Regions from separate parts of the Vibrio ponticus genome, predicted to be linked through region 2. Evidence: riboswitches for the same ligand, from Rfam matches in the RefSeq annotation. Region 2 holds a riboswitch; each other region holds the start of a gene.
What was found. A riboswitch is a leader RNA that binds a small molecule or an ion and turns the genes downstream of it on or off. The one in region 2 is predicted to bind cyclic di-GMP.
Positions count from the first base shown of each region.

Region 1: it holds a riboswitch for cyclic di-GMP, as region 2 does, so the genes downstream of both, gbpA (N-acetylglucosamine-binding protein GbpA) here and GZN30_RS03745 (hypothetical protein) in region 2, are expected to answer to the same signal.
Region 3: it holds a riboswitch for cyclic di-GMP, as region 2 does, so the genes downstream of both, GZN30_RS03115 (TfoX/Sxy family DNA transformation protein) here and GZN30_RS03745 (hypothetical protein) in region 2, are expected to answer to the same signal.

Region 1 is NZ_AP019657.1:272,857-278,576, reverse strand. It holds gene ung (uracil-DNA glycosylase) at 1-633, opposite strand, end outside; gene nfo (deoxyribonuclease IV) at 929-1,810, opposite strand; gene grcA (autonomous glycyl radical cofactor GrcA) at 2,139-2,516, shown strand; cyclic di-GMP riboswitch class I at 2,765-2,852, shown strand; gene gbpA (N-acetylglucosamine-binding protein GbpA) at 2,960-4,420, shown strand; gene GZN30_RS01235 (LysR family transcriptional regulator) at 4,569-5,438, shown strand; gene GZN30_RS01230 (TSUP family transporter) at 5,365-5,720, opposite strand, start outside.
Region 2 is NZ_AP019657.1:841,754-847,473, forward strand. It holds gene fabV (enoyl-ACP reductase FabV) at 1-281, shown strand, start outside; gene GZN30_RS03745 (hypothetical protein) at 353-3,187, opposite strand; cyclic di-GMP riboswitch class I at 3,220-3,299, opposite strand; gene GZN30_RS03750 (HlyD family type I secretion periplasmic adaptor subunit) at 3,359-4,708, opposite strand; gene GZN30_RS03755 (type I secretion system permease/ATPase) at 4,701-5,720, opposite strand, start outside.
Region 3 is NZ_AP019657.1:693,619-699,338, forward strand. It holds gene glgA (glycogen synthase GlgA) at 1-165, shown strand, start outside; gene GZN30_RS03100 (alpha/beta fold hydrolase) at 340-1,137, shown strand; gene GZN30_RS03105 (putative signal transducing protein) at 1,134-1,445, opposite strand; gene GZN30_RS03110 (TVP38/TMEM64 family protein) at 1,477-2,166, opposite strand; gene GZN30_RS03115 (TfoX/Sxy family DNA transformation protein) at 2,309-2,899, opposite strand; cyclic di-GMP riboswitch class I at 3,011-3,108, opposite strand; gene purR (HTH-type transcriptional repressor PurR) at 3,309-4,313, opposite strand; gene torD (molecular chaperone TorD) at 4,517-5,170, opposite strand; gene torR (two-component system response regulator TorR) at 5,410-5,720, shown strand, end outside.

The sequences.
Region 1 (5,720 bases), 570 kb from region 2:
GAGCAGTTGATTTGCCTGAGAAAAATGCTTACAACCAAAAAAGCCGCGATGTGACGACAATGGTGAGGGATGCGGCGCCTCCAACACATGATGTTTATCACGATCGATAAAGCGACCTTTTTTCTGCGCGTGAGCGCCCCACAGTAAGAATACAACGCCTGAGTTGTGCTGGTTAATCGCCTCTATGACTCGATCGGTAAAGGTTTCCCAGCCTGTCGTTTTAGCGTGAGAGTGCGCTTTACCTTGCTCTACGGTTAAAACCGTATTGAGCAACAATACCCCCTGCTCAGCCCACTTCTGTAAGTAGCCATGCTGCGGGATCTCAAAGCCTGCTATGTCTTGCGCTAACTCTTTATACATATTGACCAGTGAAGGTGGCGTTTTTACCCCAGGCAAAACAGAAAAACACAACCCATGTGCCTGATTCGGTCCGTGATAAGGGTCTTGACCAAGGATCACGACTTTAACCTGCTCAAATTCAGTCGCGCTAAATGCATTGAACACATCCGCTTCTGGTGGAAAAACGGTCTTTCCACTGGCACGCTCTTGTTCAACATAACTCAGGGTTTGCTGAAAATAGTCTTGCTGCTTTTCACTACCAATCACGTCATGCCAAGTAAGCGTTGAGGTCATGATCTGTTCCTTCTTTAATATTGGAAGATTTCTTGCGCTTTATTGTAAGAAAAACTCGTGAAGGAACAAGAGTTAGGTTATTGGTGTTGATGCTTCAGATTTCGCTGAGGGGTTCGATAATGCCCTTGCCCATGAATGTGTCGATTGGGAACAGGCATACGAGCAGGATAAGTGCGAGTAGTTGGCGAGTAGGTATTCATAGCGGCACCTTCTTTATTAGTAAACGCATTGCGGTGTAATGAGCTTATTAATGAAAGATTAGTGCCACTTTTAACTAAATGACTAGTCAGACATATCAATCAGCGAGTGCTTGGCGGTGAAATGCTCGCAACTGATTAATTTCTTGCTGCCAAATGTCAGGTTCGATTGTCTCTAAGATCAACGGGATACCATCAAAGCGTGGATCTTTAGCGATATACTCAAAGCAATCCCAACCAATCTCACCTTTGCCGAGCGCATGGTGCCTATCGACCTTACTGCCTAACGCAGATTTTGAATCATTGATGTGCATTGCACGCAAATAATGCATACCGACAACACGGTCAAACTCGGCAAATGTCGCCTCGCACGCTTCTTTGCTTGAGAGATCATAACCCGCGGCGAAGGTATGACAAGTATCAATACAGACACCAACGCGTGATTTATCTTCTACCTGTTCAATAATCTGCGCTAGATGCTCAAACTTCCAACCTAAGTTAGAGCCCTGCCCCGCGGTATTCTCAATCACAGCAATCACATCTGGCACCGCTTGATGAGCAAGGTTAATCGATTCGGCAATCTTCGCTAGGCACTCCTGTTCAGAGATTTTATTGAGGTGGCTACCCGGATGGAAGTTCAACAGAGTTAAACCCAGTTGCTGACAACGCGCCATCTCATCAATAAAAGCAGCGCGAGATTTTTCCAGTTTCTCTTCTTCTGGGGCGCCTAAGTTAATCAAGTAAGAGTCGTGGGGAAGAATTTGGTCAGCAGAAAAGCCCAACATTTTGCAATTGGCTTTAAATGCACTGATGGTTTTTGCTTCCAGTGGCTTTGCCACCCACTGACGCTGATTTTTTGTGAACAGTGCAAATGCATTGGCACCGATCTCACGTGCTCGCATCGGCGCTTGGTCAACACCACCCGCTGCCGATACGTGAGCACCAATATACTTAATTTGTGAGTTTGATCTCATTGTCATTTAACCACTTTACTCTTTCAGTTTGGCTACCTAAATACAGATAGTTAGCGCAATTTATCACCATCAAACACTCCATTTTGTAGTAAATTTACAACAAAATGAGCTTTTAACTATTTTTTAAATTATAAAATAAATTGTAATTGGCAGTTTTTAAAGGGTTTATTGATTTAACTCAATAAAATCACCTTCAAAAAATTAAGGTTTTTAGTTGTAATTTGACCTAAATCAATATTAATATAATGGATATTCGCTATATATTACCTAGCTCAACAAATAATTGAAAATTAACACCATTAAAAACCACAACATTGTGGAATAGGAGAGAGTGATGATTCAAGGTATTCAAATTACTAAAGCAGCTAACGACGATCTACTAAACTCTATCTGGCTACTAGATAGCGAAAAGAACGAAGCACGTTGTGTTGCTGCATCTGCTGGCTACGAAGCTGACCAAGTTGTTGCTATCAGCGACCTAGGTGAGTACGAGAGCCGTGAAGTTGCAATCGAAGCTGCACCAAAGATCGAAGGTGGTCAACACCTAAACGTAAACGTACTACGTCGTGAAACTCTAGAAGACGCAGTTGCTCACCCAGAGAACTACCCACAGCTAACTATCCGTGTATCTGGCTACGCTGTGCGTTTCAACTCTCTAACTCCAGAGCAACAACGCGACGTTATCGCTCGTACTTTTACTGAGTCTCTATAATTTCTATTGCCACTCGGCACTAAAAAATTAGACACTAAATTCGAAAAGCAGGCGCCAGCCTGCTTTTCTTCTTTTCATCGCTCAAAAAGTGATGAAAAACCATTCAGAACGGCGATAAAAAAAACAAAACCATCTGAATAACATGTAGTTACACATCTATCAGTTAACTTTTGTCGAGTTGGGATTTTTGTTCCACAAACCACTCAAACTCATAGTTGCGCCTGATAAATTTAAGCTACATTCCTTTGCTCAACTTTCGGCAAACCATTTGAAAAAATGGGACGCAAAGCTTCCGGTCTAAAGATGCTGGTCATCAATGATAGCGGGGTCGCCACTTGTTCAACCCAGTTCAAGTGTTGTGGATGTTTATCAAATCTCTTGATAAACAGGCTTTCGCATGCGCCGAGGTGAAGCTTTTAGTCAACCTTATAAAGGAGCATGTGATGAAATCACTGCCAAATAAAACTCTACTAGCGCTTGCTCTAACTGCGCTAAGTGGTCAAGTAGCAGCTCACGGCTACGTTTCTGAATTCGACGGTGGTATCGCTGGCAGCCGCGCAGCGCTGTGTAAATACCCAACCGCTGACACCAATGAAAAAAACACCAACTGTGGTGCGATTCAATACGAACCACAAAGTGTTGAAGGTCCTGAAGGTTTCCCTGAAGCAGGTCCAGCAGATGGCAAAATTGCTAGCGCACAATCTGCACTGGCAACGGCGCTTGATGAGCAGACTGCCGATCGCTGGGTAAAACGCCCGATTACTGCTGGTATGCAAAGCTTTGAGTGGACGTTTACTGCTAACCACGTCACTCGTGATTGGAAATACTACATCACTAAAACTGACTGGAACTCAAACCAAGTTCTGTCCCGCGACTCTTTTGATCTCAATCCATTCTGTGTGATTGAAGGCAACATGGTGCAGCCACCAAAACAAGTTAGCCACGAGTGTAATGTACCTGAGCGCGAAGGTTACCATGTAATCTTAGCCGTTTGGGATGTGGGCGATACAGCTGCCGCTTTTTACAACGTGATTGACGTTAAATTTGATGGTCAAGGTCCGGTTGTGCCTGAGTGGAACCAAGCAGGTCAAATCAACCCAACCATGGATCTTAACCTCGGCGATAAAGTCTTTACGCGCGTATTCGATAACAGCGGTGAAAATGTCGCTTATCGCACTGAGCTCACCATCAGCGAGCAAAGCTTAACTCAAGCGAAAAACTGGTCACATGCCCTAGCGACCAAGATCAACCAAGAGCAAACGGCGATCAAAGCTGGTCAATACCGCGAAGATAAATTTACCCCAGCATACGGTAGCAACCCTGTTTACCTGCAAGCGGGTAGCAGTTTGGAGCGTGTTGAAATTGGCTACCAAATTGAAACGCCAGAACCAGAGTACGCTTTGACCATTGAAGGTCTTGAGTCTGAGTACACCATTACCGAACAAGCAACAGAGCTTAATCTCACTCTAGCCGCTGAAGGCGACATTGACGTAGAACTTACCGTCTACAACCATGGTCGTGCAGCACTAGCGAGCTGGACTGGTCAACTAAGCGATGGTCAATATCTGCCAGTTTCACTGACATTGTCGAAAGCAGAGCCAGGTCATCACATTTTAGTCAGCCGCATTAAAGATCAGGCAGGTAACCTTGTTGATCAAGTAAACTACGATTTCCACTTGGTTAACGCGCCAACACCGCCACCAGCAGGCGACTACGATTTTATCTTCCCTGAAAATGTGAAGAGCTACACCGCAGGCACAAAAGTATTGGCAAGCGATGGTCAGATCTACCAATGTAAGCCATTCCCATACTCGGGTTACTGCTCACAATGGACAGAAAACGCCACTCACTACACTCCAGCAACCGGTTCTCACTGGACAATGGCTTGGGACAAAGTGAACTAATGCTAGGCAGCATTTGTTGTCGTTCTGCTTCCATCGCAGATTGATAAATAACACGATTACGGCACTCAACTTGAGTGCCGTTTTTCTATGCAAGTGATCAGTAAATGCGGTAGATTGAAACACTCATTCCACTTGGTCATTAATGGATATGTTGTTAGAAGGTATTGAAACGCTGATCACGCTGAGCAAAGCGAAAACCATGAGTCGCACAGGTAGCCTGCTCTATATTAGTCAATCGGCAGTGAGTAAACGCATTTCCAATTTAGAGAAAAAACTGGGTAAAAAGCTGATTGTACCGGATGGTAGGAATGTCCAGCTCACCAGCGAAGCGTTAACGCTGATCGACAACATCGGTCCGACCTTCAATGAGTTAAGAGGGCTGATCTATGAACAGCAAAACATGGTGGAACATAGCCAAATTCGGCTTGATTGCTCGGAAACGTTAGTAGCGGGCTTTCTTTCGCCAATTCTCGGTGGCTACTTTGCACAAGATCCTTATTTGACCCTGACGACCAACCATACTCCGCGCATTATCGAACATGTCCAATCCGGCAAAGCCCATCTTGGCATCTGTGCTGGCTACCTGCCCTCTCAACACCAGTTGATGACTTTTGCCCTCTTTGATGAACCGTTTTATATCGTCGCCAAACAACCGTTGGCTGAATTACCACAAACCATCATCACCAACGATTTGAGTAACCCTGCCAATACTTACCAATACGGCATCTTAACTCAGCTCAACATTAAGCCTATCATGCAGATGGACTCTTACGCTGCAGCAGCTCAACTGGCACTCTCCGGTATCGCGCCAGCATTGGTACCACTCTCGGTGATCAATACGTTGCAGATTGACGCGCAGTACTGCCATCACTTTAACCAACTGCAGTCACTGTCTCGACCAATCAATATCTGCCTGCGCCCTGCCACCTATCGCAATCAACGTATCAGAAAATTGATTGCAACCATTGTTGGTGCTGTTCCCAAAGTAATTTCGTTGCCATCAGCATCGACATCGTGATCACAAGCGGTCTTATCCAGCGCTGACCTTTGGTCACCACAACGCGCGCACCAAGTTGCGCGCCAATAAAGCCACCGACCGCCATCACTAAACCCAACTCCCAAATTGGCAAGCCCGCTAAAATAAAGAACAGCAGCGCAGCAATATTAGAGGTGAAGTTCAAGACTTTGGTACGTGCGGTTGCCTCCACCAGAGAAAACTGCGCAATCGCGACAAAACAGACGGTAAAGATAGACCCTGTACCTGGACCAAAAAAGCCGTCATAAAAACCCACCCCACCGC
Region 2 (5,720 bases):
TCTTCCGCATGTTTAGCCAACGTCTATACAAAGAAGACGGTAGCGCAGCGGAAGTTGACGAGCAAAATCGTCTACGTCTAGATGACTGGGAACTGCGTGAAGATATTCAGCAGCACTGTCGTGAGCTTTGGCCACAAATCACAACGGAGAACCTAAAAGAGCTAACTGACTACGTTGAGTATAAGGAAGAGTTCTTGAAACTGTTTGGTTTCGGCGTTGAAGGCGTAGATTACGAAGCAGAAGTAAACCCTGCCGTTGATGCTGGCTTTATCAACATCTAAGTAAACAATTACTTAGTCAGTTAAAAAAACGGAGCATTTTAGCTCCGTTTTTGTTTAGTGAGACAGGTTGATTACACTAGGTCGACATTATCAAATGCGACGTTAGAGTAAACACTAACCGAGCTACCATCTTCGTTATCGAAGCTGTACTTATGCACTTGGTCAGTACTGGTGTCAGTTAAGTAACTCATTACGGTGTCATTGAAGTCAGCCGTTGCGACATCAACCACTTCAGAGCCGCTAAATGAGAAGTTGGCTGAGCTGTACTCAAGCGCTTCAATATCGGCTACAAACAGTTCATCGGTATTTTCTGCCACCGAATCGATATCTAATAGCAGGCTATCCACTTGATGCGAGCCAACTAGAGCTTCAACATTTTGGATTTTAGAGTCACTGGTTAACTCTAACTCTACGGCATGTGGTGAGTTAGCCGTGATCACCACATCGAAGCCTTCGCCACCGTCAATAAAGTCGTTACCGTTATCGTAAATGGTGTCATTACCTTCACCACCGCTGACAACGTCCAGACCCCATCCGCCATCGAGAATATCATCGCCTAAACCACCGACCAGTAGGTCGTCATTTTGATAAGTGACGACAGACTCGACTAAGAAATCGCTTGAGTCTGCGCTAGCAGTAGACGCTGTAATATCGAACACGCCAGGAGCGGCTGAGAGTTGAATTTCATCAAATGTTGCAGTGCCGATGTCTGCCGGAGAGATCGACAAGCTGCCATTTGATACGCCGTTACCATTTTCGAGAATTTTAACGTTGTCGACTTCGGGATTAATGCCAAACGTAGCTAAGGTATTGGCATCGAATTCGCCAACAGTAAAGTAACCACGAGCAACTTCGACACCTTGATCCAAAACTTTCCAGAAACCCACTTCGTTTGTGCCGTCGAATGCTTCATCTTTAAATAGGCGATCGACTGAAATGTCAGCAGCAACAGTATGCTGATCGACAAATACACATAGAGTCTCCGATAAGCCTTGGACATCACCCACAGCGCCGTTATCTTCAAAACTGTATCCGATTTGTTTTGACACACCGCTCTCGTCGTTACCAAGGATACCGTAGCTACCGCCAGAGGTGACGAGTTTGCCCAAAGAGCCGTCTGGGTTCATTGCGACACTTTCATCTAGCGCTTCTGCTTTGCCTTGAGTCAGTGCTGTTGCTGGAGCGTAATCCCCATACAATACATCATCGCCAGAGCCCCCAATCACCACATCTTTGCCGTAACCGCCAATAAGAAAATCATCACCTTTTCCGCCATCTAGCCAATCATCGCCTTCTTGAGTCGCTAGAGTAGAGTCGAAATCGATCGTTTTGATCTCTTTAATGAAGTAATCACTTGAATCAAGAGCGCCACTGCTGTCAAAGTTATATACCCCTTCAGCTGCAGACAATTCGAGTGTATCAAAGCTTAGACCATGCGTGTCTTGTAAAGTGATGTCAAAGTGACCGCTCTTGTTGTCAGTGCCTTGCAGAACTTTGATGTTATCAGCGAGTGATAGACCATGTTCTGAGAGGGTATTTGGATCAATATCGGTACTGGTAAAGTAGCCGGATGCAACTTGAACACCATCGCTATAGACGGTCCATTTTCCGACTTCGTTGGCACCATTGCTTGCTTCGTTGGAATACAGACGATCAACGGTTAATCTAGCAGCACCTTGCGGCTCACCAAATGAGTAAGTGATTGATTCAGATTGACCTTCTTCTGTTGCAGAGTCAAAACTGAAGCCTAATTGCTCTGATGATCCAGTTTCTTCATTACCCGAAACACCAACCGTGTCATTTTTGCGGCTTAAAGTCGCGCTTGGGTCGTTGGGATTAAACACTCGAGCAGACGCAAGGTCAACTTCAGTGGCGATATTAAAATCGTATTGATTGTCACCGAAGAGAAAATCGTTGTCATCAACGCCTAGAAGTACATCATCGCCGTTTTCACCCAATAGAAAGTCTTTGTTGCTCACTGTGGAATCGGAACCAAGTTCGAGCGTTTTTACCTCTTTAACTAAGAAGTCACTCGAATCTAGACCACCACGGCTATTGGAGTAATGCCCGATCGCTGCTGAAAATTGGATTTCATCAAAAGCAACAAATCCAGTTTCTGTTGGGTCGATGGTGAAGGTTCCGTTGGAGTAGCCATTTCCACCTTCTAACACTTTAAGATTGTCAGTTGCGGGATCTAAACCGTAAGCGTCTAGTGTTGCTTGATCAAAACTATGAGCGCTGAAGTAACCATGTTGAACTACCACGCCATCACGTAATAGAGTCCAGACTCCGACTTCATTTATTTGCGTTTTACCGGCGTCCTCGATGCGACCTTCATTGGCATATAAACGGTCAATCGTTACTTGAGCTGCATAACTATGTTCATCAACGCTAATCGATAAAACTTCGGATGCACCTGCACGGTCACCAGCAGGATCATTTTCTACAAAGCTATAGCCAATTTGTCCGTTGTCACCTGATTCGGAGTTCCCTTTAACGCCATAGGCAGAGTTCTTGCGATACAACACCGCTTCTGTACCATCAGGATTAAAGACCTGAGCTTTACTCAAATCGTTAACAACCGAATCACTGAAATCTAGCGTAACTTCGCCTGTTGTCGGGTCAACACTAAAACCAGTAGCAAAGTTATCGCCGATGACAACGTCATTCCCTTCCCCAGCTAAGACCAAATCATCGCCACTTCCTGCGTTGATGAAATCAATCTCATCGCCCGCGATTATTGTGTCATTACCTGGTCCACCATTAATCAGATCGGTGGCACTTGAACCGTGTATTTCGTCGTCACCAGCGGTAAAAACAGGGGTGGCATCGCGGGTTCCTGAAAGTTCAGCGGCAATCGTGGCTGTTAATGCTTCGTTTCGAGTTGTGGATTGATTACTCGTCATGAATGTTTCCTCTATCAATCTGATGATTAATGTGAGGCGGCTCAGCTATCTCATTCCTGTGAGACCTGAAGCTTTCCGTCCTTACTTCACAGTAAGTTTGGCTTTACTCAATTGTTATTGTGTTTGAATCCCTTTGGCATTGAATAAGGGCAGGGGATTCATCTATCGCCCTTAAATTTCTCTCATCGCTCGATAAGCACTCACGGAAAGTGGGCTTAGAATGTAATCAAGTGGCGTCTGCTCACTGAGTAGAATCATGACTTCCGCTGGCATGCCGGGGTAGAGGCTAACGCTGTCCAGTTGTTGTAAATCGGCTTGTTCAAGTTTGATTTTTGCTAGATAGGCGGCTTCGCCATTCGCTTGGTCAACAATCGTGTCGGCTGAGATATGGATCAGTTGCCCACGAATAGGTGGTGTGCGGCGAAAGTTATAGGCAGTGAGCCGAACTTGAGTATCCAGCCCTTCATAAACGCTATCGATATCTTCAGGTTTGAGCATCGCTTCGATTATGAGGTTGTCTTGTTGAGGTACGATTTCCATGACGGTTTCGCCCGGAGCAATAATAGATTGCGGCGAAAATATGGACATGCCCACCACGACTCCAGTTTGAGGTGAACGAATTTCAACACGATCTAGGATTTGCTGCGCTTCAAACATGGCTTCGCTGGTTTCATTGATCATCTTTTCTAGTTGCTGAATTTCTTCACCAAGTTGTTTGGCATAGTGATATTCAGCATTTTGATCTTGCAACTCTGCTTCAGTTATCGCGCGAATCGCACGATTGATCTTAGTAATCAGTTCGGCTAAATCACTGTTTAAATTGGAATGTTCTCGCTTCAAATCCAGTAGTTTGGATCGCGAAGTGTTGCCCGTGATAAGCAACTTTTCATGCATATCGACTTGCTGGTTGAGATAAGCGAGGTTTTGTTTATCCGCTTGATATTGTTGTCGTAACCCTTGCAGATCATTTCGGGCTTGCGCGACTTTTTCTTTGAGCAGTTTCTTTTCGCCCGCTTGCAGTGCTCGGCGCTTACTAAACAGTTTGGTTTGGGTGGCAAGGATAGAATGGACGTGAGTATCCTGTTCTAGTTCGAGGAGGCGAGGATCAAATGCAATGCTCTCTTGTTCGTTAAGTTCGGTTTGTAAACGGTTTAGGCGCGCGAGATCGCTCTGCCACTGAGATTTTAAGCCTTGATAGCGTGCTTGTGCTTTGGTCGAATCGAGCGTGATAAGAAGCTCACCTTGTTCGACATTTTGACCATCAGTGACGTGAATCGCTTTTACTATCCCGCCTTCAAGGTGTTGAACCGGCTTTTTCTTGGACTCGACGATCACCATCCCTCGCGCTATCGCGGCGCTAGACAATTTCGCCATTGAAGCCCAAGCGACAAAACCGACTAACATCAATAGCACCACTAATAAGGTTAGCTTCACACCTCTCGATGCTTGAAAATTTAGCTCTCGACCGTCTTGATAAGAGATTTGGTTGTGTTGGATTTGATGAAAGTTTAGGTTAGGCATTGGCGACCACCTTTTGCACATTCTGAACTCGAGTGATTTTTTCTGCTTTTTGTGCAGAGGTTATTTGCCCATTGTTGAGTTCAACGACCCAATCAACATGATTGATAAGCTCTTTTTGGTGGGAAGCCATAATCACAGAGACTTGCTGCTGTTTGAGATGCTCTAATAACCGTTTAAAGCAGTGCATTTTTTCCGCATCAAGGTGAGCCGTCGGCTCGTCGAGAATTAACACTTTAGGTTGGTAATAGATCGCCCTAGCTAAGCCAATACCATGGTGCAGTCCCATTGCGATGTGATTCGTATTGGCGCAAATGATGGTGTTGTAGCCATCAGCTAAACTGATAATTGCTTCGTGTATACCTATTTTCCGTGCGGCGCTAATCACTTGCTGATCAGACATATGCGGATCAAAATGAGCAATGTTTTGTTTAATTGAACCTGTGGCGAACTCAACTTTTTGCGGTAGGTAACCGATGGTATGTTGGAGTTGTTCTGGCATCCATTGGGTGATGCTCGCACCATCAATCTTTATTGACCCCGATGTAGGGGCATAAATCCCGGCAACAAGCTTACACAAAGCGGTTTTGCCATTACCTGTTGCCCCCATAACAAGTAGATGATTGCCGGCTTCTAGTTTCAGGCGTAAGTTTTTTAGTAATGGGACGGTGGAGTTAGGTGTATACCAGGTAAGGTTATCGATATGTAATCTACCATCGATTTGGTCAAACTCGGTTCCTAGATCTTGGTCAGGCGTTTGAGCTGCAAAGTGGCGTTGTAAACGACGATCTGCGTCATAGGCAGTTCGCCATCCTTGTAAAGTCGACGTAAGTTGCTCATAGGGTTGCAGAGCGCGTGACATCAAGATTGATGCTGCAATAATCCCACCCGCTGACATTTCATTATTGACGACCAATAAGGCACTGACTGCCATGATCGCCATCTGTAAAGTAAAGCGGATAAACTTTGCATAAGAGGTTAAGGTAGCGGAATTCAACCCCAGTTGCTGTTCATG
Region 3 (5,720 bases), 150 kb from region 2:
CCTGAGCCGGTTGAGCTACTGAGTATTATGCAGCGCGCCTTGTTATTCTATTTACAGCAGCGAGAAGAGATGACAAGGGTACAACTGTACGCGATGCAGAAACAATTTTGCTGGAAGCGTGCGGCAGATGAGTATCTTGCGCTCTATCGCAGTGCACTTCATTGAGCATAACTGACAAAAAAGATGAACAGATAGTGTTAAAAAGGCATCAATTGATGCCTTTTTTTACACTTTTCTCGTCTCAACTTCATATAAAGTGATATAAGCTGAGTTAAGCCACAAGAAACCTATGTTAGGCTGCTTATCCTTTGGTAACATCAAACGTAATTTTTAACCGCAATGAGTACTGGTTTGTTATTTCATAAAACCTATTTACACCCAACAAGTTCTGAATGGGTTGTGTTTGTCCACGGTGCTGGCGGTAGCTCATCGATTTGGTTCAAGCAAATTAAAGCATACAAACAGCACTTCAACTTACTGCTGATTGACTTACGTGGTCACGGCAAGTCGAGCCAACTGCTTAAAGACCTTATTTCTAATCGCTATACCTTCAAAGAAGTGACGCTGGATATTCTCCAAGTACTCGATCATTTGAAGATTCAGTCGGCGCACTTTGTGGGTATGTCGTTAGGCACCATCATAGTACGCAATCTGGCAGAGCTCGCGACTGAGCGTGTAAAATCAATGGTGCTGGGTGGGGCGGTAACCCGTCTCAATACTCGCTCACAGTTCTTAGTCACGGTTGGCAACGCTTTCAAGCATGTTGTGCCATATATGTGGTTGTATAGCTTATTTGCTTACATCGTGATGCCGCAAAAAACTCAAAAGCAATCTCGCCACCTGTTTATCCGCGAGGCGAAAAAGCTTTGTCAGCAAGAATTTAAACGTTGGTTTAGATTAGCGTCTGATGTGAATCCCTTAATGCGCTATTTTAAGGAAAGAGAGTTACCTATCCCTACGCTGTATCTGATGGGGGATAGAGACTATATGTTTATCAAACCGGTAAAAGAGATGGTCGCGGTGCACCAGCAAAGCCAGCTATTGGAAATCGCCAATTGTGGTCATGTTTGCAATATCGAAAGACCAGACGAATTTAACCAGCACTCGATTCGCTTCATCCAGCAACAAATTGGTTAAGCCTCAACCAAGGATTCTCCGCACTGCCAACACAGGGCGAATTGACCTTCATTGATTTCTCCACATTCAGGGCATTGCCAAGATGCCTCTGTGTGTGGTTGCTCAAACTGCTCAATTAACTGTTTGGCTTCCGCGCTCTTGTCTTGATCTAATAACCAGACATGGGGCGCACTTGCCTCACCAAACGGCACTTCACCTTGTAGACCAAAGATACCTTCGCCTCTTACTTCACAAGCGATATTGTACGAGCGTAGAAGCTCACACACGATGTGAGCTTGTGGAGGGTTAGTCGCACTATAGATTTTCACCTTTATCTCCGTGTCAGGCTAATTAGGGCGGTTATGCTTGGCTCTGAGATTGAGGCTGACCTCTAAATTTGTTCATTGCCCATTTAGCAATGATTGGGAATAAGCCAAGCAGTGCAAAGGAGACCAGCACCGAAGGTGACACGATTCCTGACAAACTATCGATTTGCGCTAATTGTGTCCCTGCATTTAAGTACACTGCCGTACCCGGCAACATGCCAATTTGACTGACCAAATAAAAACGGGCGGTCGTGATTGGAGTTAGCCCCATTAATAAATTGATTAAGAAGAACGGAAAGACTGGAATTAGGCGCAACGAAAACAAATAGAATGCGCCATCTTTGGCAACGCCTTGGTTGATGGCAGTGAGTTTATCGCCAAACTTACCTTGTACCCAATCACGCAGTAGAAAACGGCTGCTGAGGAAGGCGAGGGTAGCGCCTAGAGTGCTGGCAAATGAGACCAGCAGCAAGCTCGTCCAGAAACCAAATAGAGCCGCCCCAAGGAGGGTGACGACAGCCGCTCCTGGAATTGAAAAGGCAGTAATCGCGACATAGGCGGCAAAGTATGTGATGGCGGCAACAGCGAAATTCTGATCAATGAAAGAGCCTAGGGCTGCTTGCTGGGCTTTCGCGTTTTCTAACGTTAACTGATCGCCAAACTGAGTGATCAATAGGGCAATCAGTGCAATCAATGCAATGCCAATAATCAGTTTCTTATTCATCTTTGCTCTCCTTTAACCCTTCTCTACGCCCTTGAGTTAATTTAGTTCATTTATCGGGTAATTTGTTCCTATTGTTTAATAAGAACCTCAAAGCAAAGAAAAACTTTCATAAAAAAAGCCAGCAGTTGCTGACTTTTTTACTCTACTGTAGTCGAGAGAGCAGTTCTTCTCGACGAGTCTGGGGAACCACAGACCAATGTGTGCCTTTTATCGCGCCTTCTAATGACCAGAGGAGCTCTAAACTGACGTCGCTGCTGTGAGTGTCTCGAATCGCCTTATACGCTTCTACAGAGCCTGCTTCTTCGAGTTGTTCGACATTGTCGATGCCTGCTTTTTTCAGCATACGCTCTGTTGCTAGGCGCAGGTTTGGCAAATCTTTAATACGAGTCGGCTTGGTTTCGGCTTGAACCGACTTCTCTTGCTGCGCTTGAGTGTGAGCTTCACGTCCGATCTGCAGTGTTTTTTCACTGTCGTTGTACCACTCTTCGCTAAGAGCGAAGTACTTGGTTACTACCGGGAAGCCACGTTTCTGATATACGTATGGTTCGAAGCCTTGTAATTTAAATTGTGCAGCTAGAGCACTGTCTGCGCGAATATGAAGCTTATTATGTACCACTAGTGCAAACATTGTTTCGTCTGCAAAGATCCCAAACCCACCAAACATAGATCGAGATTTAATACGACCTAGCGGCTCAAATAGCCTCATTGAGTCTTTAAGAATTGGTTTATCCATTCAGTACTTTCTCGGTGTATGTGTATGTCAATACGCCACCAAATCAGGTCCGAGAGAATAGCAGTTGTGCAGGAAATAGGAGAGTAATCCGTTAACGTGCGCATTTCTACCATCGGCAACCCCGCTACCATACATATTGTCGATGACAATGATGTTTAGGCCGGTGGCTTTGCGTCCCAGCTTTTCAGTCTGGTTTGCCCTGTGCGTGACTTAATTTGCTTTGCTAAAGATTGTTTACTTAGCAGCTAAGTATCTTATTACTATGAAATAGTTGTGAATCTAATGCAAGAATTAAGTTGAATAGAAAAGACAATAGCTGACAGTTTAACCATCAGCTATTGATATAAATGCGAGTTACTTCAAAGTACTATGCTCGGACATTTGCCAGCGTATTGCTCGGTACTCTGATTTAGTTGATTTTCGCAACGGTAGAGCGATCAACGATTTCTGGGTGCATTTCAAACACACGTTTTTCGTGCTCTTTGTCCTTAATGCGCTCAAGTAAGATTTCAAATGCGTTTTTACCCACACGACGCTTAGGTTGGTGAACCGTGGTTAGCGGTGGTGAGAAGTACTCTGCTAGTTCAATGTTGTCGTAACCAATCACTGACATATCTTCAGGGATACGAATGCCTTTTTGCTGTAGGCGGCTCATTAAGCCTAGTGCCATCGTATCGTTGAAACAGAAAATTGCCGTTGGGCGTTTGTCCATCGCAACAATCTTGTCAGCCGCTAACACAGCAGTGTCACACTCGAAGTTACCTTCTAAAATCCAGTCTTCATCAACCGTCAGGTTCGCTTCGCCCATTGCGCGCTTAAAGCCTTGAATACGCTCTTGGCAAACTGCTTTTTCAAAGTGACCACTCAAACAAGCGATATCTTTATGACCATGGTCGATAAGGAATTTGGTTGCTAGGTAGCCACCTTCTTCTGCGTTATCGATAATCTTGTCGGTTTGAGAGCTCTCTGGACCCCAGTCCATGACCACTTTAGGAATGTCTTTATGGCGATCTAGCATCTCGCTCAGTTCTTCAGTTAGGTCAGAACACATTACTAAAATGCCGTCGACACGCTTTTCTGCAAGCATGCGAATGTAGTCACGTTGCTTCTCGTAAATACCGCCGGTATTACAAAGGATCAACGTGTAACCTTGACGGTAGCAGTAGCTCTCTACGCCATCAATGACTTCAGAGAAGAAAAGGTTCGTTGATTGAGTCACCAACATACCAATCGTACGTGTGGTATTACATTTTAAGCTACGAGCCACCGCACTTGGTGCGTAGTTTAGCTCTTTTACTGCTTCCATAACGCGTTCTTGAGTCGCTTCTGCAACAAAACGCGTTTTGTTAATTACGTGTGAGACTGTCGTAGTTGATACGCCAGCGAGGCGAGCAACGTCTTTAATAGTGGCCATAAGGTATGATCCTATTTATAGCTGCCACATGGCTATTCACATTTTTGAATAAAACTGGCAGAAAGTAATAGAAATACAAAAACCGCTTTTTTACAGCGGTTTGTACTTGATTCGTATTTTTTTATCGTTTGCGGCTTCGATTTTAGACCGCATCGTCGCCAGTAGCAAACGAAAAACCCATTCATTGTTGACGAATGAGTGTTTTAGCTCTCTTCACCCACTAGGTAGTTGCAGTCCAATTCTAAGAAAGCAACCAGCAGTGACGCCACAGAAGAGTAGAAACCGAATGAATCTAAAGTTTGGCTTTTCGCGGCAAACTTAGGCACCCAGTTTAAAATGTGCTGACGAATAAACGCTTCTTGCTCTAGCAGTGCATCGTTGAGATGACGCTCTTGTTCAAGTTCGTTAGAACGAATGATCATGTTACCAAGCAAATCGAGCTCAATGGCAATGTGATCAGCAGGCTCGTTCAAATCTTGGTTAACGGCTACGCCATGCTTAGTCAGCAGGGCATCCATCTCGTTTGCTGGTTCGTCATGCAGCAAACCAGTCGTGCCAACGTACATAGACGCATAAGGCAGTGCTGATTCTTTGTCTGACTTCAAGAACAAGTCGCAAAAGTCAGCGGCAAGTTCAAGCTGACCATCTTCACGGTCAATCTGACGATTTAACGCATCAACAAGGCGGTCAACCGCAGGTTTTAGCGTTGGGTTTTCACCCAGACCGGCAAGAAAGCCTCGAATAGCAGGGCTTTGATATTGCTCAAGTTCTGCTTCTGTTAGCTCTTTAGCGAACAGACTAGAAAACCACCAGTAAATCTCTGCACGTTTTTCATTAAACGCTTTTAATTCTTGCATCTCGCAATGCTCCAAGTTTCAGTACTATTAATATTTTAGCGAACAAAAATGAATAGCGATAACACATGTTGTGATTAAATGAGTCAAAAAATGGCAAAAGATTAACAACTGCGCTAGTTTTGTCTTGAATCAATAAAAAATCATCTTTCTAGATTTTAATATAACAAATACTAGAAATGTTACGATTTATGAATAGAATACACTTGAAATTAATTCCCAATGTAAATTAAGTGGTTTAGATGAGCTATCACGTATTAGTAGTAGAAGATGATGCGGTCACTCGCAGTAAGCTAGTTGGCTACTTTCAAAATGAAGGTTACACAGTCAGCGAAGCTGAAAGCGGCGAGCAGATGCGCGACACCCTACAAAATCATTCGATCGACTTAGTTATGTTAGACATTAACCTTCCTGGTGAAGACGGTCTGATGTTAACTCGCGAACTGCGTAGTCAATCGGACATTGGAATTATCCTGGTAACAGGACGCACGGATAGCATTGATAAAATCGTTGGTCTAGAAATGGGCGCAGACGATTATGTGACAAAACCGTT